2 regions of the Rhizobium sp. BT03 genome follow, and region 2 is predicted to be linked to the other one. Evidence: riboswitches for the same ligand, from Rfam matches in the RefSeq annotation. Region 2 holds a riboswitch; the other holds the start of a gene.

Region 1 (15,687 bases), 760 kb from region 2:
CAGGATGCATTGCTTAAATCACCCCCGGTTTAAGGATCAAGCGCGAGGAGACCGACACGCATGATCCCGAGAGTTGCAGTTGTTGAAGACGAGGAAGCCCTGAGCGTGCTTCTCCGCTACAATCTCGAAGCTGAGGGCTTCGAGGTCGATACCATCCTTCGTGGCGACGAGGCCGAAATCAGGCTTCAGGAGCGCACGCCCGACCTTCTCATCCTCGACTGGATGCTGCCCGGCGTCTCCGGCATCGAGCTTTGCCGGCGCCTGCGCATGCGGCCGGAAACCGAGCGCCTGCCGATCATCATGCTGACGGCGCGCGGCGAGGAGAGCGAGCGCGTCCGCGGATTGTCGACGGGCGCCGACGATTATGTCGTCAAGCCTTTCTCGACCCCGGAACTCGTCGCCCGCGTCAAGGCGATGCTGCGCCGCGCCCGCCCCGAGGTACTGTCGACCGTGCTGAAATGCGGCGATATCGAACTCGACCGCGAAACCCACCGCGTCCACCGCAAGAGCCGCGAAGTCCGCCTCGGTCCCACCGAATTCCGCCTCTTGGAATTCCTGATGTCGTCGCCCGGCCGGGTCTTTTCCCGCTCGCAGCTCTTGGACGGCGTCTGGGGCCACGACATCTACGTCGACGAACGCACCGTCGACGTCCATGTCGGCCGCCTGCGCAAGGCGCTGAACTTCTCCAACATGCAAGACGTCATCCGCACCGTCCGCGGCGCCGGCTATTCGATGGAAGCCTGAGCCTCGCAAACGGGGGTGAGGGGACGTGCCCCGCGAGAGGTTGCCGGGAACGGAGAGATTGCCGCTTGCTCCCTCTTCTCCCCAGCGGGGAGAAGGTGGCCCGAAGGGGCGGATGAGGGGGCCCACACGGCACCCCCTCCCGTCATCACCTATCCCATCATATCAACGGCGAACGCCCTAAGCACGGTCGAAACCCGCACGGGCGTTGTTGGGAAAGACCGGCTTCGCCGGCCCCCTCATCCGCCCTACGGGCACCTTCTCCCCGCTGGGGAGAAGAGGGAATCGAGACGCTGCGGCATATCCCTTTTCCCCGCAAGCGGGGTCCGAAGGACGGGTCGAGACATGTGGCTCGCCCCCCCGGTCGGTGCCGGCAGGCGGATGAGGGGCAGCCACACCCAACACACTCACACAAAAAAACGGGCTTTTCAGCCCGTTTTCGTATTCCGGCAATGCCTTACCCGCTCAGCTGGCCCGCGCTGCCGCCCGGCGGCGTTCGTTGATTGGCTGGTAGGCGAGTTTCTGGTGATAGCTGCAATAGGGCGAATTATCAGGGGACTCGCAGCCGCAGAAGTGGAAGTCGTCCTTCAGCGGATCGCCGACCGGCCATTTGCAGGTGCGTTCGGTCAGTTCCGTCAGGCCGAGGCGGCGCGAGATCGGCACGACCACGTTGCCCTTCGGCACGTATTCCATTTCCTCGACCGTTTCGATCTCGATCTCTTCCTTCAGCATCGTCGCGCCCTGCTGGCGGGTGACGGTGCGGGTGGCGATCCGGGAGGCGTAGTTCGGCGCGCGCGGCGCAGATGTATTGCGTTTCGGCGTCCGCGCCGTGGCGGCCGTGCCGCCGGCCTTGGCGCGGCCGGGAAGGCTCAGCCTGTGTACCTTGCCGATCACAGCGTTTCTGCTGACACCGCCAAGTTGTGCCGCGATCTGGCTGGCGCTCAGTCCTTCGGCCCAAAGCTTCTTGAGTTTCTCGACCCGCTCGTCTGTCCAGTTCATGCCCTGTCTCCACCTTTCGCGTTGGTGATGGCAGAATCCCTCACCGTTGTCCCGGAAGCCTCCGAAACAAGAAACGCCTGATCAATTTTGGTGACTAGTTCCGCCGCATGCAGTCTAGTAATTGAACTTTAACCTAGTGTGAGCCTGACTCCGTGACAAGAGTCGCATGAATCCGGATGAATCGAATTCGGAGTTTTCCCCAACTTGCTGCCCCGGCGTGTCATTTCTGCAATATTGCCTGTTGAAGGTCGAAAACACCGCTGCACAAGCTTGCTGCATGCGCTAAGGCCGCAGTTTTGTTGACATTGCAGCGCGAAAAGGAAATAGTACCGCTGGCCGCCGCAAGGCGGCATTTTTGATTTTTCGGGCCTGGTTTTCTTAGCCGGAGTCCGTTGCTAGATAACGCTGATCGGGAGACCCGCGCCATGGCCGAAGCCGCGCCGCTTTATGACACCTATTCTCGTGCCCCGCTGCGGTTCGAGCGAGGCGAGGGCGTATGGCTGATCACCGAAGGCGGCGAGCGTTATCTCGATTTCGGCGCCGGTGTTGCCGTCACCTCGGTCGGCCACAGCAACCCGCACGTGGTCGGCGCCTTGAAGGAACAGGCCGACAAGGTCTGGCACCTCTCCAACATCTATGAGATCCCCGGCCAGGAACGCCTGGCCAAGCGGCTGACGGACGCGACCTTCGCCGACAAGGTGTTCTTCACCAATTCGGGCGCCGAGGCGCTCGAATGCGCGATCAAGACGGCGCGCCGCTATCAGTTTTCCAAGGGCCATCCCGAGCGCTTCCATATCATCACCTTCGAAGGCGCCTTCCATGGGCGCACGCTGGCGACGATCGCCGCCGGCGGCCAGGAGAAATATCTCGAAGGCTTCGGCCCCAAGGCGCCGGGCTTCGATCAGGTGGCATTCGGCGACATCGACGCGGTCCGGGCCGCCATCACCGACGCCACCGCGGCAATCCTCATCGAGCCGGTGCAGGGCGAGGGCGGTGTGCGCCCCGCCACCCCCGAATTCATGAGGGCGCTGCGACAGATCTGCGACGAAAACGGCCTGCTGCTGATCCTCGACGAGGTCCAGACCGGCGTCGGCCGCACCGGCAAGCTTTTCGCCCATGAGTGGTCGGGCGTCACCCCCGACATCATGGCGGTCGCCAAGGGCATCGGCGGCGGTTTCCCGCTCGGCGCCTGCCTGGCCACTTCGGAGGCCGCCTCGGGCATGAAGGCCGGCACGCACGGCTCGACCTATGGCGGCAATCCGCTGGCCATGGCCGTCGGCGGCGCCGTGCTCGACATCATCCTAGCCGATGGCTTCCTCCAGCAGGTGCGTGACGTCGCCCTCGTTTTCCGTCAGGGGCTGGCCTCGCTGAAGGATCGGTATCCCGATGTGATCGAGGATATCCGAGGCGAGGGGCTGCTGCTCGGCGTCAAGGCTGCTATTCCCTCGGCCGAACTGCTGCAGGCGATCCGCGCCGCGCATCTGCTCGGCGTGCCCGCCGGCGACAACGTCATCCGCCTTCTCCCGCCCCTCGTCGTCACCGCCGAGGAAGCCCGCGAGGGCCTTGCCCGCATCGAGCGCGCCGCCGAGAGCATCCGCGCCTCCAAGGTCAAGAAGACGGCTTGAAAGGATTGCGCCCGCGGGCGCACGACAGGTAAGAACATGGCTCCTAAACATTTCCTCGATCTATCGGCCGTCACCTCGGCCGACCTCAGAACCATCATGAACGATGCGCTCGCCCGCAAGCAGGCCTTCAAGGCTGGCAAGGGCGACAAGCCGCTCGCCGGCAAGATGCTGGCGATGATCTTCGAAAAGCCGTCGACGCGCACCCGCGTCTCCTTCGACGTCGGCATGCGCCAGCTCGGCGGCGAAACGCTGTTTCTATCAGGCACTGAGATGCAGCTCGGCCGCGCCGAGACGATCGGCGACACCGCCAAGGTGCTGTCGCGTTATGTCGATGCGATCATGATCCGCACCACCGAGCATTCCAGGCTCCAGGAGCTTGCCGAGCATGCGACGGTGCCTGTCATCAATGCGCTGACGGATGATACCCATCCCTGCCAGATCATGGCCGATATCATGACCTTCGAAGAGCATCGCGGCCCGATCAAGGGCAAGACCATCGCCTGGACCGGCGACGGCAACAATGTGCTGCATTCGCTGGTCGAGGGTGCCGCGCGTTTCGGCTACCGCATGAACATGGCCGTGCCCCTTGGTTCTGAGCCCAAGGATCACTATCTGAACTGGGCCCGCAATGAGGGCGCCGAAATCATGCTTTGCCATGATGCCGACCGTGCGGTCGAAGGCGTCGATTGCGTGGTGACCGATACCTGGGTCTCCATGAATCAGGAACATCGGGCCCGGGGTCACAACGTCTTCCAGCCTTACCAGGTCAACGCGGCCTTGATGGCGAAGGCCGGCAGCGATGCATTGTTCATGCATTGCCTGCCCGCGCATCGCGGTGAGGAAGTGACGGATGAGGTGATCGACGGCCCGCAATCCGTGGTCTTCGATGAGGCGGAAAACCGTCTTCATGCGCAGAAGTCGATTCTTGCTTGGTGCCTGGGCGCGATCTGAACCATAATCGGACGCCGCGTGTGAACAACGCGCGGCCGCGCGAGCGAAGGGCACCCTGTCCTTTCGCTTGAAAACTAGGAGTGAATCCATGGCAGAAGCTGCAGCCGCCCTCGGCCAGTTCGATTTCGCCGGCGATGACCATGTCGTCCCCTTTCAGGTGGAGGGTCTGGATGTGCGCGGCCGCGCCGTCCAGCTCGGCCCGATGCTCGACGCCATCCTCGAGCGCCATCATTATCCCGCACCCGTCGCCCGGCTGCTTGCCGAAGTCGTGGTGCTGACGGTGCTGCTCGGCACATCGCTGAAGTTCGACGGCAAGTTCACCGTGCAGACCAAGGGCGATGGCCCGGTCGATCTTCTCGTCGCCGATTTCTCGACGCCGGAAAATGTCCGCGCCTATGCCCGTTTCGACCAGGCGCTGCTCAACAAGGCCATTGAAGCTGGGGAAACCGAGCCGGAGCAATTGCTCGGCCGGGGCGTGCTCGCCTTCACCATCGACCAAGGCAAGTTCGGCCAGCCCTACCAGGGCATCGTCGCGCTCGACGGCACCTCGCTGGAGGAGATTGCCGGCGTCTATTTTCGCCAGTCGGAGCAGATCCCGACGCGCGTGCGGCTGGCCGCCGCCGAACTGCTCGATCGCGACGAGGCCGGCAAGCCGCGCCACCGCTGGCGGGCCGGCGGCCTTGTCGCCCAGTTCCTGCCTGAGGCGCCGGAGCGCATGCGCCACCCCGACCTCCACGGCGGCGACGGCGATAACGGCGACCGCCCGCATGGCGAGGACGACGCGTGGACCGAAGCGCGCTCGCTGGTCGAGACCATCGACGCCGATGAACTCACCGACCCGCTTGTCGGCACCGAGCGGCTGCTGTTTCGCCTGTTCCACGAACGCGGCGTGCGCGTCTACGAACCGCGCGCCGTTTTCGACCGCTGCAGCTGTTCGCGCGACAAGATCAAGGGCGTGCTGAAGGGCTTCACGGCCGAGGAGATCGAGGCCAGCCAGGAAAACGGCGAGATCGCCGTCACCTGCGAATTCTGCTCGACCACCTACCGCTTCGAGCCGGTCGAACTTCAGCCGGCTGAGTAGGCTCGGTTGAGCACGCACAGAACAAATACAAAAGATTAGCGATGATGCAGCACGGTGACTCGACTTTTGGTAGTCACTGTGCACCATTTATCCAACTGGTTCGGGGATGGGACTTCATGCGCATTTTTTATTTCGTAGTCGCATTCATGGCTGCGATGCCACAAATTGGCTTGGCTGATGATAAGGCAATCCAATGGAAAGAGGTCGGGGGCTGGACCGTGGCCGATCGTGTCCCAGGGAGTGGTGTAGCTGGATTTCATAGCCATCGGTGATTTCCGGTAGGGTCGGGTTGCTTAGAGCCAACCTGAAGGACTCCACCGATGACCGACGACATGATGAACCTACGCTCACTCGTTGAGAAGAGCGCTGACGCCGATTTGCTGCGCGAGATGATCGGCTTTGCTGCCGAGAAACTGATGGCGCTGGAAGTCGGCACGAAGACCGGTGCGGGCTATGGCGAGAAGAATGGCTTTCGACTTGCCCAGCGCAACGGCTACCGCGACCGAGACTGGGAGACGCGGGCGGGCACCGTCGAGCTGCGCATTCCCAAGCTTCGTACCGGCAGCTATTTCCCGAGCTTCCTTGAACCACGCCGTATGGCCGAGAAGGCTCTGACGGCGGTTATTCAGGAGGCCTATATCCAGGGCGTTTCGACCCGCTCGGTTGATGACCTCGTCAAGGCGATGGGCATGTCGGGCATTTCCAAGAGCCAGGTCTCCCGGCTGTGCGAGGAGATCGACGAGAAGGTGAAGGCCTTTCTCGACCGGCCTATCGAGGGCGAATGGCCCTATCTGTGGATCGATGCTACCTACCTGAAGGTCCGGCGTGGCGGGCGCATCGTCTCTGTTGCAGTCATCATCGCCGTCGGCGTCAACACCGACGGCCGACGCGAAGTGCTCGGCATGGAGATCGGCACGTCCGAGGCCGAGGCGATCTGGACGGAATTCCTGCGCAAGCTGACCAGGCGGGGTCTGCGTGGCGTCAAGCTCGTCGTCTCCGATGCCCATGAGGGCATCAAAGCCGCAGTATCGAAGGTGCTCTGCGCCACCTGGCAGCGCTGCAGGGTCCACTTCATGCGCAATGCTTTGGCCCATGCTGGAAAGAGCGGACGGCGCGTCGTCTCCGCCTTCATTGCCACGGCCTTCGCTCAAGACACGCCGGAGGCGGCAAGCACTCAGTGGCGCAACGTCGCCGACCAGATCAGGCCAAAGGTCCCGAAGCTTGCCAGTTTGATGGACAACGCTGAGCAAGACGTACTCGCCTACATGACCTTTCCCAAGCAGCATTGGGCCAAACTTCACTCGACCAACCCGATTGAGCGATTGAACGGCGAGATCAAGCGGCGGACAGAGGTCGTCGGCATCTTCCCCAACGACGACGCCATCGTGCGCCTGGTCGGTGCGCTGCTGCTCGAACAGAATGATGAATGGGCCGTCCAGCGATCTCGCTATATGACCCTTGAGACAATCGCTACGATGAGCGATGATCCACTCATCAGCCTGCCAGCAGCAAGCTGACACTCATCCGGCCCTCTGGGATGAGCCGTGGCCGTCTAAGCTACACCACTCCCTGGGACACGATCCCGTGGCCGTCGACCCGACTTTAGACAATGGCTGTTTTGTTCTGACGTCCTTTGATGACGACACCATTTTTCGTCTTGGCTTCAATTTCCGAAAAAAGGACAAACCTCTGTACATTCTGCTCGGAAATCCGAACTGGAAATCCTTGGAGAAAGGTAAGCATTATCCCATCGAACTCTCGTTAGACCAGACTCAATGGACGGCTGATGCGAGAGGCCTGGATCTCGACGGCCTCAAATCATTGTGGATCGATACCGACGATGCCGACTTGATTGAGGAGTTCTCTGGTAAACTGAGTTTCCGCGCCCGCTTTAACGGAAAAGAGATTGTTGCCCTCGGTCTGAAAGATTCCGAGAGGGCAGCGGATGAGTTGCTCGCCTGCCAAAAGGCGGTAAACGATGCGGTCATGAAACAGCCGGCGCCGCCACAATCAAAAGATCCGTTCGAAGCAAAGCCAGGCACCCAGGCCTCGGATCCTTTTGACCTTTAGCAGATTGATGACTGGGCAAGCCCGAGGACCCATGCGGCAAGCACGGCGTTCGTGTTCGAATTGACAAAGCAACCCGTCAGTTGAGCACGCGCAGCAGCCCCGGTGAATCCAGCGAGAAGGCAGGGATGTCGACATCGAACATTTCGCCTTCATCCGTCTCCATCTGGTAATGGCCGAACATCAGGCCGGAGGGCGTGTCGAGCGGGCAGCCGGAGGAATATTCGTAGGTGTCGCCGGGGCTGAGCCGCGGCTGTTCGCCGACGACGCCGGGGCCGGTCACCTCGTCCACCACGCCGTTCTGGTCGGTGATGTTCCAGTAGCGGTTGACCAGGCGCACGGCGATGCCGGAATTGTTGCTGATGACAATCCGGTAACCCCAGACGTAACGATCGTCGTCCGGATCGGATTGCTCCTCCAGATAAAATGGCTCGACGACGACTTCGATATCTTTTGTGAGGGCGCGATACATGCCTTGCACCTTAGTCAAGATATGTTACCCGTATCTTATAAGAGGGCCTGTCCGTCAAGAAACGGAACGATGATCGTGAATAAAACGGTCATGATCGAAGGTGTTTCGATCGTTAAGCCTAATTGTCAGCGTTAATTTCACTTCCGAACGCCGGCACGGCCGAACCCCAAACGAGGTCCGGCCGCCATTGGTGTGATCAGGCCGAAACCTTGGCAAGCGCCTTGGTGAAATCCTCGATCAGGTCGTCGGTATCCTCGATGCCGGCCGAAAGGCGGACGGTGCCCGGGGAAATGCCGAGTTCGGCGCGCGCCTCCTCCGACAGGTTCTTGTGGGTCGTCGTCGCCGGATGGGTGATCAGGCTCTTGCTGTCGCCGAGATTGTTGGAAATCTTGATGATCTCGAGCGCGTTCTGCAGCGCGAAGGCCGCCTCCTTGCCGCCCTTCAGCTCGAAAGCGACGAGGGTCGAGCCGCCGGTCATCTGCTTGGCGATGATATCGGCCTGCGGATGGTCCTTGCGGCCGGGATAGATCACTTTGGCGACCTTGCCTTGCTCGGCCAGGAAATCGGCGATCTTCGCCGCATTCTGCGTCTGCTGCCTGACGCGCAGCGGCAGCGTCTCGATGCCCTTCAGCAGCGTCCAGGCATTGAACGGCGACATGGCCGGGCCGGTATGGCGGAAATAGTCGTGCAGGTTCTCGTCGATCCACGCCTTGTCGGCCAGAACGACGCCGCCGAGGCACCGGCCCTGGCCGTCGATATGCTTGGTGGCGGAATAGACGACGATATGGGCGCCGAGTTCCAGCGGCTTCTGGAAGAGCGGCGTCGCAAAGACATTGTCGACGACCACCTTGGCGCCGATCTGGTTGGCAAGCTTGGCGACGCCTGCGATATCGACCACCTCGAGCGTCGGGTTGGTCGGGCTTTCCAGGAAGAACACTTTGGTGTTCGGCCGGATCGCCTTTTCCCAGTTGGCAAGATCCCGGCCGTCAACCAGCGTGCATTCGACGCCGTATTTCGGCGCCAATGTTTCCACCACCCAGCGGCAGGAGCCGAAGAGGGCGCGCGCGGCAACGATATGGTCACCGGCTTTGACCTGGCAGAGGATGGCCGCGCTGACGGCCGCCATGCCGGAAGCGGTGGCGCGGGCGTCTTCGGCGCCTTCGAGCATGCACATGCGCTTTTCGAACATGTCGTTGGTCGGGCTGCCGTAGCGGGCGTAGATGTAGCCGTCCGTCTCGCCCTTGAAGCGGGCTTCGGCCGCTTCCGACGTGTCATAGACGAAGCCCTGCGTGAGATAGATTGCCTCGGACGTCTCGCCATATTGCGAACGCAAGGTTCCGCCGTGGACGAGTTGGGTTGCCGGGCGCCAGGTCTTGCTCATGCCATCACCTTCACATAACAAAAAAACCGGCCGCAAAAGCAGACCGGTTTCAACCCGGTCTTTTTAGCCACTTGTTTAACGTGGCTGCAAGCCGACCGGCCAAATCACCACGGGATAATTCTGCAATACTGCTGTTGGCGGCTTGCGTCAATTCCCCGTATTTGGTTTTGTCGGCGGCAAAATGATGGATGAGGCATGATGGCTCGTGAAACGGGAATTCTGGCGGACCGCGCGATCTCGGCGCTGTTCGAAACGGGGCGTCTGATCTCCGAACGGGAGCTGGACCGCGACCAGATCCAGCCGGCAAGCCTCGACCTGCGCTTGGGCGCCAAGGCTTTTCGGGTGCGCGCCTCCTTCATGCCCGGCCCCTCGCATCTGGTCTCGGACAAGCTCGACCGGCTGAGCCTGCATGTGATCGATCTTTCCGAAGGCGCGGTGCTCGAAACCGGCTGCGTCTACATCGTGCCGCTGATGGAGAGCTTGGCACTGCCGGCCGACATGTCCGCCTCGGCCAACCCGAAGAGCTCGACCGGCCGCCTCGATATCTTTACCCGCGTCATCACCGATTACGCCCAGGAATTCGACAAGATCCCGGCGGGCTATGCCGGCCCGCTCTATCTGGAAATAAGCCCGCGCACCTTCCCGATCGTCGTGCGCCGCGGCTCGCGCCTGTCGCAGATCCGCTTCCGCGTCGGCCATTCGCTGCTCGGCGAGCCGGAACTGTTGAAGCTGCATGAAAGCGAGACGCTGGTTGCCAGCAAACAGCCGAACGTATCCGGCGGCGGCATCGCGCTGTCGATCGATCTCAGCGGAGACAAGGACGGCCTGATCGGTTATCGCGGCAAGCACCACACCGCCGTCGTCGATGTCGACGAGAAAGATCAGCACGATATCTTCGATTTCTGGGAACCGCTCTATAGCCGCGGCCGCAACGAACTGATCCTCGATCCCGACGAGTTCTATATCCTCGTCTCGCGCGAGGCCGTGCACGTGCCGCCGGATTATGCCGCCGAGATGACCCCCTTCGACCCGCTGGTCGGCGAATTCCGCGTCCATTATGCCGGCTTCTTCGACCCCGGCTTCGGCCACGCGCCGGCCGGCGGCCGCGGCAGCCGCGCCGTGCTCGAAGTGCGCAGCCACGAAGTACCCTTCATCCTAGAAGACGGCCAGATCGTCGGCCGGCTGGTCTACGAACACATGCAGGAAAAACCGACCAGCCTCTACGGCTCCGGCCTCGGCTCCAACTACCAGGCCCAGGGCCTCAAACTCTCGAAGCACTTCCGCATCTGACAGGCAGCACTCGACGCGACTTGACAGCGGCCCCCATCTGTTGGAAATCTCAGCGCATCGCGGGTGTAGCTCAATGGTAGAGCAGCAGCTTCCCAAGCTGAATACGAGGGTTCGATTCCCTTCACCCGCTCCAGCTGCCTTCTTCTAATCCCCAAAGAACCGGATCGGCTTGTATCTCCGATGCGCGATGATCAGGCTGCGATCGGGCTGGATGATGTAGGTTTCCTCCACCTGCTGGCCGTATTGGTCGATGAAATCATGCGGGAAGGCCGAACCGACAGGTGATTTGGTGAGCTTGCTGCGTGGCTGGCCATTATAGGTGATGCTTCCCGGGATCGGTTCCAGGCCGGGGCCGCCATAATAGGAAACGCTGTTGCACCCGCTGAGAATGAGGATGCCGATCAGGCCGATGAGTGCGGGTTTCATGTCCATCCCTTCCGATGCGCCGAGCGATGCGATCTTACTCTCTGTTGGCGCAGGCGCATCATGCAAACGGCATGGCCAGTTGCAATCCTTCGAGAAGCACCGCTTGGAAAGGCGTGATCGCGTCAGCGCTTCCATTGCCGAAACCTGCGCCGTCTGCTAGATCGGCATGGTCGAAAAAGGCAGGATCGGTTGAGGTAAGCCCGATCCCTTCCGTCGGAGCGTCATCAGCGCTCTCAAGAAGCTCTGCTCCGTGGCCTATGGCACGAGAACCCGCGACGTGATCCGCATCAGATGCGGGATCCCGGCGGCGTGCGGAGACGGCAAAAGGCAGTCCCGGGATTTTTTTGAACGGAGACTGTCATGCGCCTGAACCATCTCGATTTTCACATACCCGATATTGCTAAAACGGCGGATTTCTTCATCCGCCATTTCGGCCTGACGCTGAAGGATATGCGCGGCAACCACGGCCTGGCGATCCTGGAGGACGATGCCGGCCTCGAAATCGTCCTCAGCCACGCCGTCGCCAAGTTCGGCACCGCCGATCAGGTGGAGATAGGGCGACAGACCTATCATATCGGTTTCATCCTGCCCGAAAGGGCGGATGTCGATGCGGTCCATGCCGGGCTCGTCGCCGCCGGCGCGGCACTCTCCGGCCCGCCGGCCGCCATGCGCGGCGGCTGGCTGTTTTATTGCACGGCGCCGGGGAATATCCTCGTCGAGGTGGGTTGGCGGCCGGGTTAGGGGGAAGCTTGAGAGAAGAGGATGGACTTCGGCTTGCGCCCGAGTTGGCTGCCCCTCACCCTAAACCTCTCCCCGTAAAACGGGGAGAGGGGACGTGCCCTGCGAGACTTTGGCGAGGAAAGGAGAGGTCGCGGCACACCCCCCTTCGCCCCGCAAGCGGGGAGAAGGTGGCGGCAGCCGGATGAGGGGCAGGCGCCGAACGCTGAGGGTATTGTTACCTCAGAACTCCGTCCAGTCTCCATCCTGGCCTTTCGGCGCGCTGTTGGTTGCGCCGAAGGCGTTGGCGAGGGTCTGGCCGAGGGCGCGGGCGGGCGAGGCGGTCGGGCGGGCCGCACCTTCCCGGGCGACGCGGATTGCGGGTGCCTTGGCGACTGGGCGCGCGGCGGCGCGGGGGGCTGTGGCCGACGGCCGGGTCGAGGCGATCGGGGCGGCGGCGGCAGCGCTGCCGGTGCCGGTCAGCCTGAATTGGCCGAGCAGGCTGTTCAGCGCTGCCGCTTCCGTGGCGAGGCTGTGGCTGGCGGCCGTGGACTGCTCGACCATCGCCGCGTTCTGCTGCGTGCCCTGGTCCATGGTGTTGACGGCGGTGTTGATCTCCTGCAGCCCGATCGACTGTTCGCGCGAGGCTTCGGCGATGGCGTGGACGTGCTGGTTGATTTCCTGAACTTCCTGGACGATCGAATCGAGCGCCTTGCCGGTTTCGCCGACCAGCGAGACGCCGGTCTGCACATGTGTGCCGGAATTGGTGATCAGGTCCTTGATTTCCTTTGCCGCCTTGGCCGAGCGCTGGGCAAGCTCGCGCACTTCCTGGGCGACGACCGCAAAACCCTTGCCGGCTTCGCCGGCGCGCGCGGCTTCGACGCCGGCATTCAAGGCCAGAAGATTGGTCTGGAAGGCGATGTCGTCGATGACGCCGATGATGTTGGAGATCTCGCCCGAGGACTTTTCGATCTGCTGCATGGCGGAGACGGCCTTGCGGACGATCTCGCCGGATTTTTCGGCGCCGAGGCGGGTGCGGGCGACGAGCTGGCTCGCCTCCTCGGCACGCTTGGCGGCGTCGCGCACCGTCGTGGTGATCTCCTCCAGTGCTGCCGCCGTCTCTTCGACGGAGGCCGACTGCTGTTCCGTCCGCCGGGAGAGCTCGTCTGCGGAAGACCGGATCTCGTTGGCGCCGGCGCCGATCGCCCGGGCATTGGCGCCGACCGTATGCAGGGCCTCGTTGAGCTTCTCGACCGAATTGTTGAAATCCTCGCGCAGCGCATCGAGATGGGCGACGAAGGGCTGGTCGATATGCGAGGCGAGGTCGCCGGCGGCAAGGCGGCGTAGGCCGTCGCCGAGCGCGGTCACCGCGCCTTCGAGTTCGGATGCCTCACGCGTCCGCTGCGCCTCGCGTTCGCGGCGCTCGCCGTCGCCGAGGCTGCGGTCGGCTTCGGCGCGCGCCTCGATCCGGGCACGTTCGATCGCGTTGTCGCGGAAGATCGAGACGGCCTTCGCCATCTGGCCGACTTCGTCGCCGCGGTCGAGCCCGCCGACATCGCTTGCGGTATCGCCCTCGGCAAGCCGCGTCATGCGCAGGTTGAGCCGCGTCATCGGGCCGGCAATGCCCATCTGGGCCACCACGACGCTGAAGCCGATGGCGCCGAGAACGGCGATGCCGATCAGAATGAGGCAGAAGACGATCCGCCCGTTGACCGAAGCCGAGAGCGCGTCGCCGCCGTCGTTGAGCATCGCCATCATCGCATCATTGTTGGCGATCATCTTCGGCGTCAGCGCATTGAGCTTGGCATTGATCAGGGCAACATTGGCAAGCGCCCCGGCGCTGTCCTTGGCTTTGCTCTGCTCGATGATCTTGTTCGCCAGCGTTTCGATCTCGTCGATGCCGGCCTGGATTTCGTCGATCGCCGGCTTGCGGCTCGGCACCAGCGCCAGCGCCTCCTTCATCCGGTCACGGGCCTGCGGCAGCTTGCTCGGCGTGGCGAGCGTCGTCTGGAACGCCGGCGTATCGGGCTTCATGTCGGCAAGCAGGCTCACCTGCAGCACCGAGGCCACCACCGAGGCGCTGGCGCGCGCGCTCTGCATCGAGGCCAGCGCTTCATGATCGATGAAGGCGCTGTAGGCGGCATCCGCATGGCGGAACTCGGCGATGACATAGACCACCCCGGCCATCGTGATCAGCCCGAGCAGCGCCACGACCGATATGATTTTCGTGCGAATTTTCAGATGCTTCAACATGGAAATGTCACCCGGTTGACCGGGCGTCGATGCCCGGTTCTTTGAAATCAATTGTTGCAAACGGAGCGCTGCGTCGGTGTCGCGGCTCAGGGATTATTGCGGGATTGACGCATGCATCATGCAATCGGCCGGCGGGTCCGTGTCGTCGTCACAAATAGAGGCGATATTCTTTAATTCCGCGCTAACGGCCGGGCGGCGCCGCGGTGATTTTTGGGGATAAGGAGGGCCACGGTTGCCACCGCACCGAAGGCTGGCTGCCCCTCACCCTAACCCAACCGGGGTCGAGCCGCTGGTCTCGCCCCGTCCTTCGGACCCCCGTAAAAACGGGGCGAGGGGACGTGCCCCGCGGGACGTTAGCGAGGGACGGAGAGGTCGCGGCAAATCCCCTTCTCCCCGTAAAACGGGGAGAAGGTGCCGGCAGGCGGATGAGGGGCGGATGCGCACGATCCGTCCCATGGATATTCCCCGTCCGGCCTGACTCTGTTACATCTCGCGGCAACGCTTCGCGCTTAACTCCGAGACCACGATGATCGAATCCAAACAGGCATTTCCGATTCTGAGGGCTCTTCTCGCGTTCGGCCTGTTTCTGGGCGCATTGTTCTCCGGCCTTGCCGCCTCCGCCCAGCAGGCAGCACCGTCGTTGCCGCTGCTTTTCGACGCCCGCGAGCGCCTGGCGAAGCCCGATCTCTCCTCGCTGGTCCGCTTGCGCTTCCTGACCTCGGTCGATTTTCCGCCGTTCAATTTCACCGATCAGAACGGCAAGCTTTCCGGTTTCAACGTCGATCTCGCTCGCGAAATCTGCAGCGAGCTGGAGATTTCGGACAAGTGCCAGATTCAGGCGATCCCCTTTGCCGACCTCAAGGATGCGCTCGCCGCCTCGCAGGGCGATGCCGTGATCGCCGGTCTTGCCGTGACGCCGGAGCTGCGCCGGCGGTTCGTTTTCTCCCGGCCGTATCTGATGCTGCCGGCCCGCTTCGTGCGCAATCTCGCCGTGCCGTTCGACGGCAAGACGGCTGCCGCGCTTTCCAATCATCCGGTCGGCGTGGTCAAGGGCACGGTGCACGAGGCGATGCTGGCCGCCTTCTTCCCGGCGATCAAGGCCCAAGCCTTCGACACCAAGGATGCCCTGCTTGCGGCGCTGAAGGAGCGCAAGGTCGATGCCGCCTTTGCCGATGCGCTGCAGCTTTCCTTCTGGGTCTCCTCGCCGGCCTCGGTCAAATGCTGCGCCCTGTTCGACGGTCCCTATCTTTCCGAGCATTTCCTCGGCGAGGGCATGACGATCATGCTGCGGCAGAAGGACAGCGTGCTGACGGCAGCGATCGACCACGCGCTCGCCACGCTGTCGCGCAACGGCCGTCTCCAGGAAATCTATCTGCGCTATTTTCCCTACGGGCTTTACTGACGTGCATGTCGCCCAAAACGGTGCAGCGGTTTTGGATAACGACATGCATAAAACAGAGCGTTCTTGAAGGTCAGCCCTTGCGGAAGCGGGCAATCGCGCTGCGCTCGATCGCCGCGCAGGTGAGCTTGTCGAGGCCGAGCCGGTCGCGCAGCAAGCTGAGCAGCCGCAGTTCCTCGGCTTTCACGGAGAGATCGGCGGAGGCCACCTCGACGGCCAGCGCATAGGCCGTGTCGTAGAGTTTTGCCGGCAGGGTGTCGCGCACGGTTTCGAGAACGACGTCGA
Region 2 (15,687 bases):
TCATTGAACCGTTTATGGCACATTTTGGCAAAGATTGCATCATCAGTGGCATACAAGCGAGATTTTTGCTGCAGTTCGCGAACATGGGAATGACGCTTTTCAGCTGCCTTTAAAGCGCCGGCGCGGGCATGGCGGCGGCGCCCGTACCGGCGCTGGCGCCTGGACGGGCGGCTTGCTGCTCTTGCTGTGGTTCCTCGGATTTTGACGGCAGCGCCTGCAGATGCAGCACGCGCGGCTTCAAGATCTCGAGATAGGCCTCGGAGCGGCCGATATAGATCATGCCGCTTTCGGGCAGAGAGGTGAGCAGCCCGGCCATGGTTTCCTGCCATTCCGGCTCCATGCCCTCAAGCACTTCGTCGAAAATGATCCAGCGCGGACGCACGAGAAGCAGGCGGGCGAAGCCGATTGCCTTCTGTTCGTCGCTGTCGAGCAGTTTGTCCCAGCGGGCGCGGGTATCGAGCCTTGAGATCAGCGAATGCAAGCCGGCCTTCTCGAGGGCTGCCTCGACGGCTGATTTCTCGTAGGCATCGGGGCTTTCGGGGAAGGCCAGCGCCTCACGCAGCGTGCCGCCGGGGATATAGGCGATCTGCGGGACGAACAGCATGTCGTCGATCGGCGGCAGGCCCATCGTGCCGCTGCCGCACGGCCAGAGGCCGGCCATCGCCTGGAAGAGCAGCTTGCGGTTGACGCTGTGATCGCCGTTGATCATGATCTTTTCGCCTGATTTGATCACCACGTCGGTTTCGCGCAGGCGGAAGCCGCCGCATTCCTCGATGTCTTCGCCGATCTTGGCGACGATCACCACGTCTTTCAGGGTCAGTGTGTCGGCCGCGGTGTCTTCATAAGTGATGCCGTCCTTCAGCTCGAAGTCCTCGTCGGTCTCGAGCAGCGCCTGGCGGAAGTCGGTGACGCGCATGAGGGTGGCGCGCCATTCGGCGATCGGGCCGAAATTGGCGACATACCAGCGCAGCGCCGTATTGACCTGGTTGAAGGCGCCGACCGACATCATCAGCTGACCAAGTGTCAGGCCGCCGGAGAAATAGGCGGGCGCGGCGACGATGATCGGAATGACGATCACCAGCCAGCCATAGCCGGCCGACACCCAGGTGAGGTTGGTATTGGCCATGGCGAGCCGCTTGACGACTCTCAGCACCGAGCTGATGTCGGTGTTGATGCGCCGGCGCTCATTCTCCTCGCCGCGGGCGACGGTGATCGCCGGCATGTTCTCGTTGGCATGCATCAGGGTGAAGCGAAGCTCGGCCTCCTTCGAGAAGCGGTCGGCATTGAGCTTAACCAGCTTGCGGCCGACGACCTGGCTCAGCACCGAGGCGGAGGCGGCGTAGAAAATCGCCGCCCAGACCATGTAGCCGGGAATCGAGAAGCTGTGGCCGCTGATGTGGAAGATGAAACCGCTGGAAAGCTCCCAGAGCACGCCGATGAAACTGACGAGAAGAATGGTCGCCTGTAGCAGGCCGAGAACGAGCCCCGTCGTGCTTTCGGCGAGGTTGCGGGAATCCTCGTGCAAGCGCTGGTCCGGATTGACGCCGATCAGGCCGCTGGAGGCGAGCCGCAGTGCCCGCTTGCGTTTCAGCCACTGATCGACCAGATCGCGCGACAGGCCTTCGCGCATATAGAGCGCCGTCATCTGGTTCAGCCAGGCCTGCAGCACGTTGAGCAGCAGCAGCGTACCGGCGATCATCGCGAAGATTTCGAGCTGATGGAAGAATTCGCCGAGGTCGCGGCGCTCCAGCGAATCGTAGAAGGGGGCGTTCCACTCGTTGAGGATGACCTGGCCATAGGCCGTCGCCAGGATGACGAGGATCAGCACGGTCGCCAGGAACAGCACCTTGCCACGCACTTCAGAATTCCAGAATGCGGAGAACATCACTCCGAGGCGGTAAGTCAGGCTGAGATCATACCCTACCCTATCCTGCCTTCGGATGCCCGGCCTCCCCTCGGTCTTATCTGCCATTACGCTTTTCCAACATCGCCCATGCTTACCATTATTAACATGGTGGCGTTACCGGTCTATCAACAGATTCTATCAGTCATTAAACTGTGATGATGCTTGCATGGGTCGCTGCCGCATGCATTCGGCAGTTGATTCGCGGCTCGACTGGGTCTAATTAAGCATTCCGTGGTGATTTGGCCGGCCGGCTTGCAGCCACGTTAAAAAACTTGCTAAAGGGCCGCGTGCGGACCGGTAGCGATTTTTTTCGCCGCCGGTTTTTTGCTTTTTGATCGAGTGACCGCAATGCCCATCAAGATCCCCGATACGCTGCCCGCCTTCGAAACTCTCGTGCAAGAGGGTGTGCGGGTGATGACCGAGACGCTGGCGATCCGTCAGGATATCCGTCCGCTGCAGATCGGGCTGCTCAACTTGATGCCGAACAAGATCAAGACCGAATTGCAGATGGCCCGCCTCGTCGGCGCCTCGCCGCTGCAGGTCGAGCTGTCGCTGATCCGCATCGGCGGCCACAAGGCGAAGAATACCTCCGAAGATCACCTGCTTGCCTTTTACCAGACCTGGGAGGAGGTGAAGCACCGCAAATTCGACGGCTTCATCATCACCGGGGCGCCGATCGAGCTCCTGCCCTATGAGGACGTTACCTATTGGTCGGAGATGCGGGAGATTCTCGACTGGACGGAAACGAATGTGCATTCGACGATGAACGTCTGCTGGGGCGCGATGGCGGCGATCTATCATTTCCACGGCGTTCCGAAATACGAGCTGAAGGAGAAAGCCTTCGGCGTCTACCGCCACCGCAATCTGAAGCCCTCGTCGATCTATCTCAACGGCTTTTCCGACAATTTCGAAGTGCCGGTGTCGCGCTGGACGGAGGTGCGCCGCGACGATATCGAGAAATCCGACAAGCTGGAAATCCTGATGGAATCCAGCGAGATGGGTGTCTGCCTCGTGCACGAGAAGCGGGGCCGGCGGCTCTACATGTTCAACCATGTCGAATATGATTCCACCTCGCTGTCAGACGAGTATTTCCGCGACGTCAATGCCGGCGTGCCGATCAAGATGCCGCACAATTATTTCCCGCATAACGATCCGGCGCTTGCGCCGCAGAACCGCTGGCGCAGCCATGCGCATCTTTTGTTCGGCAACTGGATCAACGAGATCTACCAGACGACGCCCTTTGACGTGGAGGAGATCGGCACGGATCTGTGAGCGATACCCCTTTCTGATCGCGGCCGGTTGCGGTTTGGGACAAATGCGGGCAGGTTCCGGTCGGATTGCTAGATATCAAACGGACGGTCGATCATGTCGGATAAGTTGGAGCGGGAAGTTTTCGGGCAGACGAAGGCGGGCGAGACAGTCTATCGCGTCGTCATCAAGGGCGGCGGGCTGACGGCCAAGGTCATCACCTGGGGCGCGGTCATCCAGGATCTGCGCCTGGAGGGGCATGACGCGCCGCTGCAGCTCGGTTTTGAGGATTTCGACAGCTACCCGCTTTATTCGGCCTATTTCGGCGCGACACCCGGCCGTTGCGCCAATCGTGTCGGCGGCGGCGCCTTCACGCTCGACGGCAAGGACCACCAGCTCGAGCTGAACGAAAACGGCGTGACGCATCTGCATGGCGGCAGCGACAATATCGCCAAACGCAACTGGACGGTCGTCGAGCATGACGTCGACCGCGTGGTGCTGAAGATCGTCGATCCCGATGGCCGCGCCGGCTATCCCGGCAATTGCACCATCCAGACAACGTATTGGGTGCATGGCAACGGCGAATTGTCGGTGACCTATGAATCGACCAGCGACCAGCCGACGCTCGCCAATGTCTGCCAGCATGCCTATTTCAATCTCGACGGCCGTGAAGACGCGCTTGGCCACGACATCATGATCGCCGCCGACCATTATCTGCCGACCGACGAGAAACAGGTGCCGACCGGCGAGATCCGTTCCGTCGCAGGCACGGAATTCGATTTTCGCGAGATGGCGCCGATGAAGCGTTTCGTCGGCAGCGAACAGGTGATGTACGACCATAATTTCTGCCTATCGCCCGAGCGCACCGCCAAGCGCAGCGTCGCGCTTGCCCGCAGCCTCTATTCCGGTGTGTCGCTTGAGGTGCGCAGCACCGAGCCCGGCGTACAGTTCTATGCCGGCTTCAAGCTCAGTACCGGCGCTCCCGGCCTCGGCGGACGGAAATACGGCCCGTTTGCCGGCTTCTGCCTGGAGACGCAGGTCTGGCCGGACGCCATCAATCACCAGGGTTTCCCGAATGCGGTGCTGCGCCCCGGCCAAGTGCTGCGCCAGGAGACGGATTATATCTTCACCAAGAGCTGACCGTCTTTTTCAGACGCGGCGCTGCGGACGCAGGGCTGTCAAATTTTTTCGCTATGAAAACCTCTCCGCTGCCCCGGGGAGGTTTTTTCTTGCCTGCGTAGGATTTCAGCCTTGCTGATTGGTTCTAAATAGGTTCTATTGCGTGCCTATGGATAGAACCAGTCTGATAGCGGAGCTGAACAGCCGCGGCCTGCGTGACCAGGCGCTGACCGGGCCGCTTTACAAGCGGTTGGCGCAGACGCTGATCGGCCTTATTCAGGAAGGATTGCTGAAGCCCGGCACGGCGCTGCCGGGAGAACGCGATCTTGCCGAGGCCTTGAAGCTCGGCCGCGTCACCGTGCGCACCGCCTATCGCGATCTGATGGCGTCGGGCGCACTGGAATCGCGCCACGGGAGCGGTACTTTCGTATCGAGCAGGGTGGAGCGCATGGAGCAGTCGCTCTGGCGGCTTTCCTCCTTCTCCGCCGACATGCGCTCGCGCGGGCGCCAACCGGCTGCAAAGATCTTGTCGCGGGCCGTCAATACGCCGTCGCCGGAGGAATCCTTCCTGCTCGGCCTTGGCGGCGACGAGCCGGTGCTGCGGCTCGACCGGCTGCGTCTCGCCGACGGCATGCCGCTGGCGATCGAACGCGCCGTGGTGCCGATCAAGTTCCTGGGCGCCGATGCCGGCGGCGAGGGGTCGCTCTACGATGCGCTGACGGCCAGCGGCCACAGGCCGGTACGCGCGCTGCAGCGGCTGACCGCGGTCACACTCGATCCGTCCTCCGCCGCGATCCTGAACGTCAAACCGGGCGCGCCGGCGCTGCTGATCGAACGTGTGTCGCGCCTGGAAGACCAGCGCGTCGTTGAATACACCCGCTCGCACTACCGCGGCGATGCCTATGATTTCGTTGCCGAATTGAGAATCGGAGATGACCTATGAGTGAGAACCAGTCGCTGATGCTGCAGGAAGCCGGCCAATCGCCGGAGGTGGTGGCCACGCTGCTCGAAAAGGAAAAGCCGGTCTTTGCCGAGATCGCCCGGCTGTTTTCATCAGCCCGCCCGAGCGTGGTGACGACGGCTGCGCGCGGTTCCTCGGACCACGCCGCCACCTTCTTCAAATATCTCTTCGAGATCACCTGCGGCGTTCCGGTCGCCTCGGTCGGTCCGTCGATCGCGTCCGTCTACGGTGCCCCACTCCATCTGAAGAGCGGCGTGCATTTCACCGTTTCACAGTCGGGCGCGAGCCCCGATATCGTGGCGCTGCAGGAGGCGGCGAAGAAGGGTGGGGCGACGACGATTGCCGTCGTCAACGTCACCGACAGCCCGCTGGCGAAACAGGCCGATATCGTTCTCGGCCTCAATGCCGGCGCCGAAAAGAGCGTTGCCGCGACGAAATCCTTCATCGCCTCGGTTGCCGCGCTTTCCGGGGTAACGGCTGCGATCGGCGGCGCGTCCGAGCTGCAGGCCGCGTTGGCCAAGCTGCCGGAGGCGCTTTCGGCTACCGCCGGGATCGATACGGCGGCAGCCGAGGAGGTGCTCTTCCACGCGACCTCGCTCTACACGGCCGGCCGTGGCCCGGCATTCGCGATCGCGCTCGAAGCGGCGCTGAAGGCCAAGGAAACCTCCGGCCTGCATGCCGAGGCCTTTTCGCTGGCGGAACTGATGCACGGTCCGATGCGTCTGGTGCAGCCGGGCTTTCCGATCGTCGCCTTTGCGCCCGACGATGCGGCTTTCGCCAATAACGGCCAGGCGCTGGAGCGCCTGCAGAAGCTCGGCGCCACCACCGTCGGGTTCTCCACGCAGCCGCTTTCCGGCGTCAATCTGCGGGTGCCGACCACGGGCAACGGCCTCGTCGATCCGCTGGTATCGCTGCTCGTCTATTACCGGCTGATCGAGTCGGTAACGCGGCGCAAGGGCTTCGATCCCGACAGGCCGGCAAACCTGCTCAAGGTGACGGAGACGGTCTGATGGCCCGCAAGATCTTCACCGGCGCCCGCATCTTCGATGGCGAGCGCTTCCATGACGGCAAGGCGCTCATCGTTGCCTACGGCCGGGTCGAAGCGATCGCTGCTGCAAACGATCTGCCGGATGGCGAGACGGTGCCGCTTGCCGGCGGCGTGCTGTCGGCCGGCTTCATCGATGCGCAGGTCAATGGCGGCGGCGGGCGCATGCTGAACGACGAACCTTCAGCCGCCTCGATGGAGATCATCGCCGGCGGGCACCGGCCCTATGGCACGACATCGCTGCTGCCGACGCTGATCACCGATACGTCAAAGGCATCCATTGCCGCGATCGAGGCCGCGACGGAGGCCGTGAAACTGAACCGCGGCGTCGCCGGCCTGCATCTCGAAGGCCCGCATCTGGCGCCGGCGCGCAAGGGCGCGCATCTGGCCGAACTGATGCGGCCGGTCGAGGACCGCGACGTCAAGGCCTTCATCCGGGCGCGCGAGGCGATCGGCACACTGCTCGTCACCATGGCCGCCGAGCAGGTGACGGTGGCCCAGGTGCGCGAACTCGCAGAAGCCGGCGTCACCGTCAGCATCGGCCATTCCGATTGTTCGAGCGAGGCGGCGGAGGAACGTTTCGATGCCGGGGCGCGTGGGGTCACGCATCTCTTCAACGCCATGAGCCAGATGGGGCATCGCGCGCCGGGCCTCGTCGGCGCGGCGATCGATCATCCCTCGACCTGGTGCGGTATCATTGCCGACGGCCATCACGTCGATCCGAAGGCCTTGCGCACGGCGCTGCGGGCCAAGCGCGGCGAAGGCAAGCTGTTCTTCGTCACCGACGCAATGTCGCTCGTCGGCTCCGAGAAGGATTCATTCACGCTGAACGGGCGCACCGTCCGGCGCGAAAGGGGCGGCTTCTGCTCGAAGCTGGTGCTGTCCGACGGCACGCTCGCCGGTTCCGACGTCGACATGATCTCGACGATCCGTTACGGCGTCACCTATCTCGACCTGACGCTCGCCGAAGCCTTGCGCATGGCGACCCTTTATCCGGCACGCTTCCTCCGGCTTGCCGACCGCGGCCACCTTTCGCCGGGCGCGCGCGCCGATCTCGTCCATCTCACCGATGCACTCACGGTTACCACCACCTGGCTTGCCGGCGAAGCGGCCTGACACCAAGAGCGGTTCAGCTTTCAACGAAGCGCAGAACCGCTCTAACCTTTTGCTTTTACGCAATTCCGGACGGAAAACCGCTTCGCACTTTTCCTGGAATTGCTTTAGGAGACGTGGCATGACTGATATCACCGATGCCTATTTTTCCAATCTGATCGGTCGGCTGGAGACGTTGAAGCAGGCACTTGCCGAGCCGATGGCGCAGGCAGCGTCGGTGATCCTCGATACGGCCCGTGGCGACAAGCGCGTCTATGTCTTCGGCACCGGCCATTCGCATATGCTAGCGGAAGAGGTGCACTATCGCGCCGGCGGGCTCGCCTTCACCGTGCCGGTGCTCGTCGGCTCGGCGATGCTGCACGAGGGAGCGGTCATCAGCTCGGTCTATGAACGGACCCAGGGCCTGGTGCGGCCGATGCTGGAGCGCTACGGTATGCAGCCGGGCGATGTCATCATCATCGCCTCCAATTCGGGCGTGAACGCAGCGCCGATCGAGGCGGCCGACTATGCGCATGAGATCGGCGCCAAGGTGATCGCCATCACTTCGATCGCCTATTCCTCAGCGATCGCCAATGGCCGCCGGCGGCTTGCCGAGGTCGCCGATATCGTGCTCGACAATGGACTGCCGCCGGGCGACGCCGTTGTCGATCTGGAAGGCACCGGGCTTCGGGTCGGGCCGGTTTCCACGGCGGTCGGGGTGACTGTCATCAATGCGATCTTCGCCGAAGTCGCCTCGGAGCTTTCCAAATCAGGCGATGCCCCGGTTTATCTCAGCGCCAATATGCCGGGTGCCGCCGAGATCAATCAGAAGCTCGTCAAGAAATACCGGCCGCGCAACCCGCATCTCTGAGAGAGAGGATAAAAGGCCTACCGCTGTCGCAAGCACGGTTCATGACGCGATCAAGCGGCGAGAATGGCGCTGACCATGCGGGCAGTCTGCGGTGCCAGCGTCAAACCGATATGCCCGTGTCCAAAAGCAAACACGACGTCCCTTCCTCCTTTTGAAGGCCGGATAACGGGAACGGAATCGGGCATGGAAGGGCGGAAGCCCATCCAGCTCCGACTTGGTTCACCGAGCGTTGGGAAAATCCTGCGCGCATTTGCGAGCAACACTTCGAGGCGCCTTGGGTTCGAAGGAGCGGTAATGCCTCCGAGCTCCACAGTACCGGCCACGCGCAAGCGGCCACGCATCGGGCAAAAGTAAAATCCATGATGCGTCGGGCATACCGGTCGCTCGACCGGCGGTGTTTCCATATCGAATTCGAGATGATAACCCCGCTCAGTGTCCAGCAGGACCCGCTCTCCCAGCTGCAGAGCCAGTCGGCGGGAATGGGCTCCGGCGGCGATCACGGCTGCTCGGGCATGAATGCTGTGGGCTGACGCCAGCATCCTCACTCCATTCCTTTCACGCGAAATAGTCGTCACGGAGTCTCGGACGAACTCGACGCCCGCTTGTCTGGCGGCGGCTTCCATCACGCTCATGAGCTCGCCGGGATCGGTGAAGTTTATCGCTTTCGGAAAGAAAAGCCCGCCGCCATGGACCTGCGGCAGCCGGGGCTCCAGGCTGCGCACCTCATCGGGGGTGAGGAGCTGCTGCGCGATCCCGTAGTTTCGGCGAAGCTCGACATCCGAGGCGCCCGCCTTGAGGGCCTCGGGTGTTTGGTAGAGGTAGAGGCATCCCTTCGCGCTCAAGAGATCGGATGCGCCGATCTCTGCTGCGAGTTCGAGCCACTGTGATGAAGCGTCGGACAGAAGGTTTGCTATGCGGCTCGCATTGTCTCTGTATCTGTGCGGGAGGGATTCGTAGGCAAAACGCAGCAGCCATGGAAACAACGTCGGCAAAGCGGCCTTGCGGATGGATAAGGGGCTGTCGGAATTGAGAAGCAGCGCGGCCAGGTTTTTAAGGACAGCCGGTGTGCCGACGGGAATGATCGCATAATCGGCGATCGTTCCGGCATTGCCGTAAGATGCGCCCGAACCGGGTTTGTTCGGTTCGATCAGCATGACATCGCGACCGTCGGCACGCAGCCGCAGAGCGGTTGCCACGCCGATCACACCGCCGCCGATGACGGCGATATCTGTTGTGAGCTTGTTCATCGGATATGTATTTGCCCTAGAAGAACGAGGCCTGATGGCAGGAGCCTGCTGTGGCGCCATTCGCCGCTAGCCTGGGGAAGCGTAGCGCGCGACATAGGCAGCCGTGCGTGCTTCCGTTGGACGGTCAAGCACATCTGCGGCGGTTCCCTGCTCGATGATAAGACCGCCGTCGATGAACACGACCCAGTCCGACACCTCTTTTGCAAAGGGCAGCTCGTGGGTGACCAGGATCATCGTCATGCCGTCGGCGGCGAGTTCCCGCATGACGCGGAGAACTTCGCCGGTCGATTCAGGATCGAGCGCCGACGTCGGCTCGTCGAACAGCAACACCGTTGGTTCCAGCGCCAGAGCGCGTGCAATCGCCACGCGCTGCTGCTCGCCGCCCGACATCTGTTCCGGATAAGCCATCGCTCGTTTGGCAAGGCCTACTCTCGTCAGAAGTTTCACGGCCCGTTCCACGGCTTCTCTTTCGCCGATCCCGGCTGCATGCATCTGAGCGAGAACGACGTTTTCCACAGCCGTCAGATGCGGGAACAGATTGAAGCGCTGAAACACCATGCCGACACGCTGCCGAAGCTTTGCAAGGCTGCGGCAGGTTATTTTGCCGTCGGCGAAGATCGTCTCATCGCCGACGGTGATCGTTCCCTGATCGGGACGCTCAAGCAAATTGACGCAGCGCATGAGGGTGGTCTTTCCTCCGCCGCTCTGACCAATGATGCTGACGATTTTGCCTGTGGGAACCTCGAGATCGACGTGGTCGAGCACCAGGCGCCCATCGAAAGACTTGCGCAATCCGCTAATTTTAACGGCAGGGCGACCGACCGGCTGCTCTGACATGAAGGCAGTTCTGGCAGGAGTGGTGGTCATGGCTCAGACTTTCCCCTCGGCGAGATAGATCCCGGCCAATTTCAGCCGACGCCGTCTGGCCAATGACAGTGGCACACCCGCGTGGATCTTGCGCTCGAGCAGAAGCAGACATTGTGACACCGGGTAGCAGATCACGAAATAGACGGCCGAGATCACGAGATACACTTCCAGCGCTCGGAACGTTTCCGAGGCTATCAGCTGTGCCTGCGTCATCAGCTCGGCAGCCGAGATTGTCACAAGCAGCGAGGTCGACTTGATCAGGTCGACGAACATGGTGTTCGTACCGGGAAGCGCCAGCCGCACCGCCTGCGGCAGAACGACATGGGTGAAAGTTTTGCCGCGCCCTAACCCGAGAGCTTGAGACGCCTCCTGCTGTCCCCGGTGTACACCGGCGATAGCTGCCCGAAAGATCTCGGACAGGTAAGCCGCGTAGAAGAGCACCAGGCTCAATACTCCTGCCTCGAAAACCTCCAGCCTGATGCCTACGGAAGGCAGACCGAAGTAGGTGAGGAAAATGATCGCAAGGAGCGGTACGTTTTTAAAAAGCTCCGTATAGATCGCCGCAGGAACGCTAACCAGCCGGAGCCGGTTGAGCCGCATCAATGCAAGTGCAAGACCAAGGATCGTCGCGCCGACGAAGCTCGCGATAGTGTAGCCGAGGGTCTTGAGCAGACCCCCGGCAATGTTTCCGACGTAGTCGTTCCAGGGGACCTGGAACATATCGGTAAAGGATGACAACGCCGTCATGCTTCGATCTCACTTCGCGATGGAAGGCGGGTTCCAGTCGGCGGGACGGTCAACACCGCGCCGCTGTGCCGCCATCTCGGGCGATGGGACCAGGAACTGCTGGGGATCGCCGCCCCATTTCGTGATCAAAGCCGCAAGAGATCCATCCTTGTACATGCCGTCAATCTGATCGGAAACAGCCTTGGCCAGCTTCGGCGCCTGCTTTGGAAGGTAAAATCCGGTCATATAGGCTTGAAAATATTTGTAATCGGGGTGCGCGGCGACCTGTTCGTTTGTCGGCGGCTGCAGATATTCGATGCGGACCTTCATGTCGGGGCGCTGCTGCTGTTGATAGGTGATCAGCAGCGGATCGAGAAAGCCGACGTCGAGGCGCCCGGCAGAAATATCCTGGAACACACTGTCGGCGCTCGGGAATGTATGGGGTGATGCGTTCGGGACCTGCGCGATGGACTTCGCCCAGACATAGCCGGTGACGGTACCGAGATTCTTGCCTTCCAGGCTCGCAACATCCGGAAAGCTCGCCGTGCCGCTCACGGCCATGGCCGGCGGCGAATAATATGGCGGGTCCGTGAACAGGCCGACCTTCTGACGAGCGTCGGACCATGCGATTCCGCCAATGGTTATATCCGCCCGCTGCGTCTGGACGGAAGCCAGCATGCCCGGAAAGTCGGTGACGTTGACTTCGATCTTGAGGCCGAGCTTATCGGCGATGGCTGTCAGGATGTCGCTGTCGAGGCCGACGAGCTTTCCATCCTTGACCGCCGTATAGGGCATGTAGGGCTGGACCGTAACGACGAGCGTGCCTGGCTTCATCAGCTCCAGATCGTCGGCATTGGCCGCGGACGGCACGGCCGTCGCAAACAGCCCCAAACTCAACATCGCCAAGGCAATGAGCCCATTCGTCTGCGATTTTTTCGTCAGTTCAGCATGTTTCATTTGAAACCCCTCTTTGTGGTTATATATTGCTGATATATTGAAGATATGCCGACACTATATGAAGTCAAGCAGATTCGTTGAGCGCTTTTTTAGGCGGAGCAGTGTTTGGCCATGCGGAAATGGACAGAGAGAGGAATGCGCTGAATATGTCGGTATTCGAGGCGGAGTACGAAGCGGCTGAATCAACGCTGGCGGAGCGGACATACATTCGGCTGCGCGACGACATCATTACGACACTGCTTCCTCCGGGCACGCTTCTGCGGGAGGCCGAGCTTATGAAACGCATGGAAGTCGGACGCACGCCGGTCCGGGAGGCGCTTCAGCGTCTGCAATATGACGGTTTCGTCGTCGTCAGCGCGCGGCGCGGCACATTTGTCAGCAAGATCGATATCAATGATCTTACTGCCGTTTATGAGGCACGAGCACGGATCGAATCCTGGGCGACGCGATTGGCTGCGGAAAGGTTGCGCGAGTTCGAGCGGCAAGAAGCGCGGCAACTGATCGATGAGCTCAAACAGACAACCGGTCCGATGGCGCTGGAAGACATCCTTGCCCTAGATCGCCGGGTTCACCGCTTCATTTACAAAGTGGCCAAGAACCCTTTCCTGTTCGATACGTTGGATCACTACCACAATCTGTCGCTGAGAATCCTGTATGTCGCGATGAAACGGTTTCCGACGCTGGTGCCGCGTCTTGAGGACGTCCTGCATGATCAGGTTCTCATGCTTGAGGCCGTATGCAGAGGGGATGCTGATGAGGCCGAAAAGATCGCAATGGCTCATGTGATGAGCTTCGAGAGCGAGGTCCGAAAGGTAATCTGAATTCGATCTTGGAATTCGACGCCTGCCTGAATTCCACATCTCAGGGAGAGGCCGGCGTGAGCCGGCCTCCTGAATGGGCAAAAACCAGGGATCAGTCCTTGGCGCGTTCGACGTAGGAGTTGTCTTCGGTCGCGATGACGACGCGGGTGCCGGCATCGATATGCGGCGGAACCGAGGTGCGGATGCCGTTGGAGAGCATGGCCGGCTTGTAGGAAGAGGATGCCGTCTGGCCCTTGACGACCGGCTCGGTCTCGGTGATCTCAAGCGTGACGTGGCGCGGCAGTTCGAGCGCCAGCGGAATGCCTTCATGGATCGACAGGATGCAGGTCATGCCTTCCTGGAGATAGGCCTTCTGGTCGCCCATGGTTTCCTGGCTGACGACCACCTGATCGTAGTTCGCAGGATTCATGAAGTGGAAGCCTTCGCCGTCTTCATAGAGGTACTGGAAGTTGACGTCTTCGACGAAGGCGCGCTCGACCTGTTCGGTGGTGCGCCAGCGCTCGGAGACCTTCACGCCGTCGACGATGCGACGCATGTCGACCTGGGTGACCGGCGTGCCTTTGCCCGGATGAAAGTTCTGGGCGGTGAGAACGACGTAGAGCTTGCCGTCGACGTCGAGAACGTTGCCCTTGCGGACCGAAGAGGCGATGACCTTGACCATAAGACTTCCTTGTAACTCGGCTTTCGGCGTCGTAGATGACTGTCGAGACGCCTCTGAGACGCAAATATTTTTCTTGGGGGCGCAACTAACCTAAAATCCGGGAAATAGCCATCCCCATACCGGCTTCTCCGGCGAAGAAAGCTTGGAATGAACTCTTCGGCGAAAGCGTCCCCCTGGTGGACCCCGTCCGTGCATGCCGATCGCCGCCCGTTTCTGATCGGGCGCAATGCGATCCAGGCGGCATTGCGCGGGTTTTTCGCGCGCGAGGATTTCATCGAGGTGGACACGGCAGCGCTGCAGGTCTCCCCCGGCAATGAGGCGCATCTGCATGCCTTCGCCACGGAAGCGCTGACGACGGACGGGCAGAAGGCGCCGTTCTATCTGCACACCTCGCCGGAATTCGCCTGCAAGAAGCTGCTTGCGGCGGGCGAGGAACGCATCTCGTGTTTTGCCCATGTCTATCGCAACCGCGAACGCGGGCCGCTGCACCATCCCGAATTCACCATGCTCGAATGGTATCGGGCCGGTGAAAGCTACGAGAGCCTGATGATGGACTGCGTCCGGATTCTGGCGCTCGCGGCCGAGACCTCAAAGACCGAAAAGCTTGCCTATCGCGGCGGCGAGAGCGATCCTTTCGCCGGCCCGGAGCGGGTCAGCGTTGCCGAAGCGTTCGAGCGCCATGCCGGCATCGATCTTCTCGCCTCGGTCGCCGCCGACGGTTCGACCGATCGCGATCATCTGGCCGCCGAGATGAGGCGCGTCGGCATGCGTGTTGCCGAAGACGACGGCTGGGCCGATCTGTTCAGCCGGGTTCTGGTCGAAAAAATCGAGCCGCATCTCGGCTTCGGCCGCATCACCATCCTCGACGAATATCCGGTCTCGGAGGCAGCGCTTGCCCGCCCCTCGATGCGCGACCGCAGGGTTGCCGAGCGTTTCGAGCTCTATGCCTGCGGCGTAGAACTCGCCAACGGCTTCGGCGAACTCACCAATGCGGCCGAACAGCGCCGGCGGTTCGAGATCGAGATGGCCGAGAAGGCGCGTGTCTACGGCGAGACCTATCCGCTCGACGAGGATTTCCTGGCCGCGCTGTCGCTGATGCCCGAGGCAAGTGGCATTGCGCTCGGCTTCGACCGGTTGGTGATGCTGGCGACGGGGGCGTCGCGCATCGACCAGGTGCTCTGGGCGCCGGTCGCGGAGTATGGACGATGAATGCCGTCAAACCGCTCAAGAGCATCGACGATCTTCTAATAGCGGGGCTGGCCGCGCCCGGCGATCGTGCAATGCTTGACGAGGTCGCCGCGCGTTACGCGATCGCCCTGACGCCCGCGATGATCAAGCTGATCGATCGCGCCGATCCGGATGATCCGATCGCGCTGCAGTTCGTGCCCGATGCCGCCGAACTGACGGTCTCCCGCGAAGAACGCGCCGATCCGATCGGCGATCATGCCCACAGCCCGGTCGAAGGCATCGTTCACCGCTATCCCGATCGCGTGCTGCTGAAGGCCGTGCATGTCTGCCCGGTCTATTGCCGTTTCTGCTTCCGGCGCGAAATGGTCGGGCCGCAGGGTCTCGGCACGCTCGATGCGGCGGCGATGCAGGCAGCTTTCGACTATATCAGAGGTCACGAGGAGATCTGGGAGGTCATCCTCACCGGCGGCGATCCGCTGGTGCTGTCTCCGCGCCGGCTCCGCGAGATCATGGAGGCGCTGGCGCAAATCGCGCATGTGAAGATCGTGCGTTTCCACACCCGCGTTCCGGTCGTCGATCCCGATAAGATCGACGCGGCGATGATCGCCGCGCTGAAGGCGAGCGGCAAGACGGTCTATGTGGCGCTGCATGCCAATCATGTCAGGGAATTGACGAGCGACGCGCGCGCCGCCTGCGCCCGTCTTGTCGATGCCGGCATCGCCATGGTCAGCCAGTCCGTGCTGCTCAAAGGCGTCAACGACGATCCCGATGTGCTTGCGGCGCTGATGAAGGCCTTCGTCGAAATCCGCGTCAAACCCTATTACCTGCATCATCCCGATCTGGCGCCCGGCACCAGCCATTTCCGATTGACGATCGAGGAGGGGCAGAGGATCGTCGCCGCGCTGCGCGGGCGGATTTCCGGGCTCTGCCAGCCGACTTACATCCTCGATATCCCGGGCGGTTACGGCAAGGCGGTCG

Evidence for each region. Region 2 has a riboswitch for S-adenosylmethionine ahead of metA (homoserine O-succinyltransferase). Riboswitches for the same ligand answer to the same signal wherever they lie in the genome.
Region 1: it holds a riboswitch for S-adenosylmethionine, as region 2 does, so the genes downstream of both, QMO80_RS10210 (O-succinylhomoserine sulfhydrylase) here and metA (homoserine O-succinyltransferase) in region 2, are expected to answer to the same signal.

What each region holds. Positions count from the first base shown of each region.
Region 1 is NZ_CP125640.1:2,067,156-2,082,842, reverse strand. Features, by position in the region: gene phoB (phosphate regulon transcriptional regulator PhoB) at 61-744, shown strand; gene QMO80_RS10245 (GcrA family cell cycle regulator) at 1,207-1,740, opposite strand; gene QMO80_RS10240 (aspartate aminotransferase family protein) at 2,166-3,365, shown strand; gene argF (ornithine carbamoyltransferase) at 3,402-4,316, shown strand; gene QMO80_RS10230 (Hsp33 family molecular chaperone) at 4,405-5,397, shown strand; gene QMO80_RS10225 (IS256 family transposase) at 5,718-6,914, shown strand; gene QMO80_RS10220 (hypothetical protein) at 6,982-7,467, shown strand; gene apaG (Co2+/Mg2+ efflux protein ApaG) at 7,544-7,936, opposite strand; gene QMO80_RS10210 (O-succinylhomoserine sulfhydrylase) at 8,133-9,317, opposite strand; SAM riboswitch at 9,360-9,438, opposite strand; gene QMO80_RS10205 (2'-deoxycytidine 5'-triphosphate deaminase) at 9,513-10,607, shown strand; tRNA gene QMO80_RS10200 (tRNA-Gly) at 10,667-10,740, shown strand; gene QMO80_RS10195 (hypothetical protein) at 10,752-11,033, opposite strand; gene QMO80_RS10190 (VOC family protein) at 11,394-11,774, shown strand; gene QMO80_RS10185 (methyl-accepting chemotaxis protein) at 11,994-14,003, opposite strand; gene QMO80_RS10180 (transporter substrate-binding domain-containing protein) at 14,530-15,405, shown strand; gene QMO80_RS10175 (tellurite resistance TerB family protein) at 15,476-15,687, opposite strand, start outside.
Region 2 is NZ_CP125640.1:2,827,700-2,843,386, forward strand. Features, by position in the region: gene QMO80_RS13845 (ABC transporter ATP-binding protein/permease) at 110-1,972, opposite strand; SAM riboswitch at 2,128-2,205, shown strand; gene metA (homoserine O-succinyltransferase) at 2,255-3,178, shown strand; gene QMO80_RS13855 (aldose epimerase family protein) at 3,272-4,294, shown strand; gene QMO80_RS13860 (GntR family transcriptional regulator) at 4,443-5,216, shown strand; gene QMO80_RS13865 (SIS domain-containing protein) at 5,213-6,244, shown strand; gene nagA (N-acetylglucosamine-6-phosphate deacetylase) at 6,244-7,395, shown strand; gene QMO80_RS13875 (SIS domain-containing protein) at 7,514-8,242, shown strand; gene QMO80_RS13880 (FAD-binding oxidoreductase) at 8,293-9,489, opposite strand; gene QMO80_RS13885 (amino acid ABC transporter ATP-binding protein) at 9,556-10,356, opposite strand; gene QMO80_RS13890 (amino acid ABC transporter permease) at 10,360-11,103, opposite strand; gene QMO80_RS13895 (ABC transporter substrate-binding protein) at 11,113-12,039, opposite strand; gene QMO80_RS13900 (GntR family transcriptional regulator) at 12,186-12,860, shown strand; gene efp (elongation factor P) at 12,952-13,521, opposite strand; gene epmA (EF-P lysine aminoacylase EpmA) at 13,669-14,730, shown strand; gene QMO80_RS13915 (lysine-2,3-aminomutase-like protein) at 14,727-15,687, shown strand, end outside.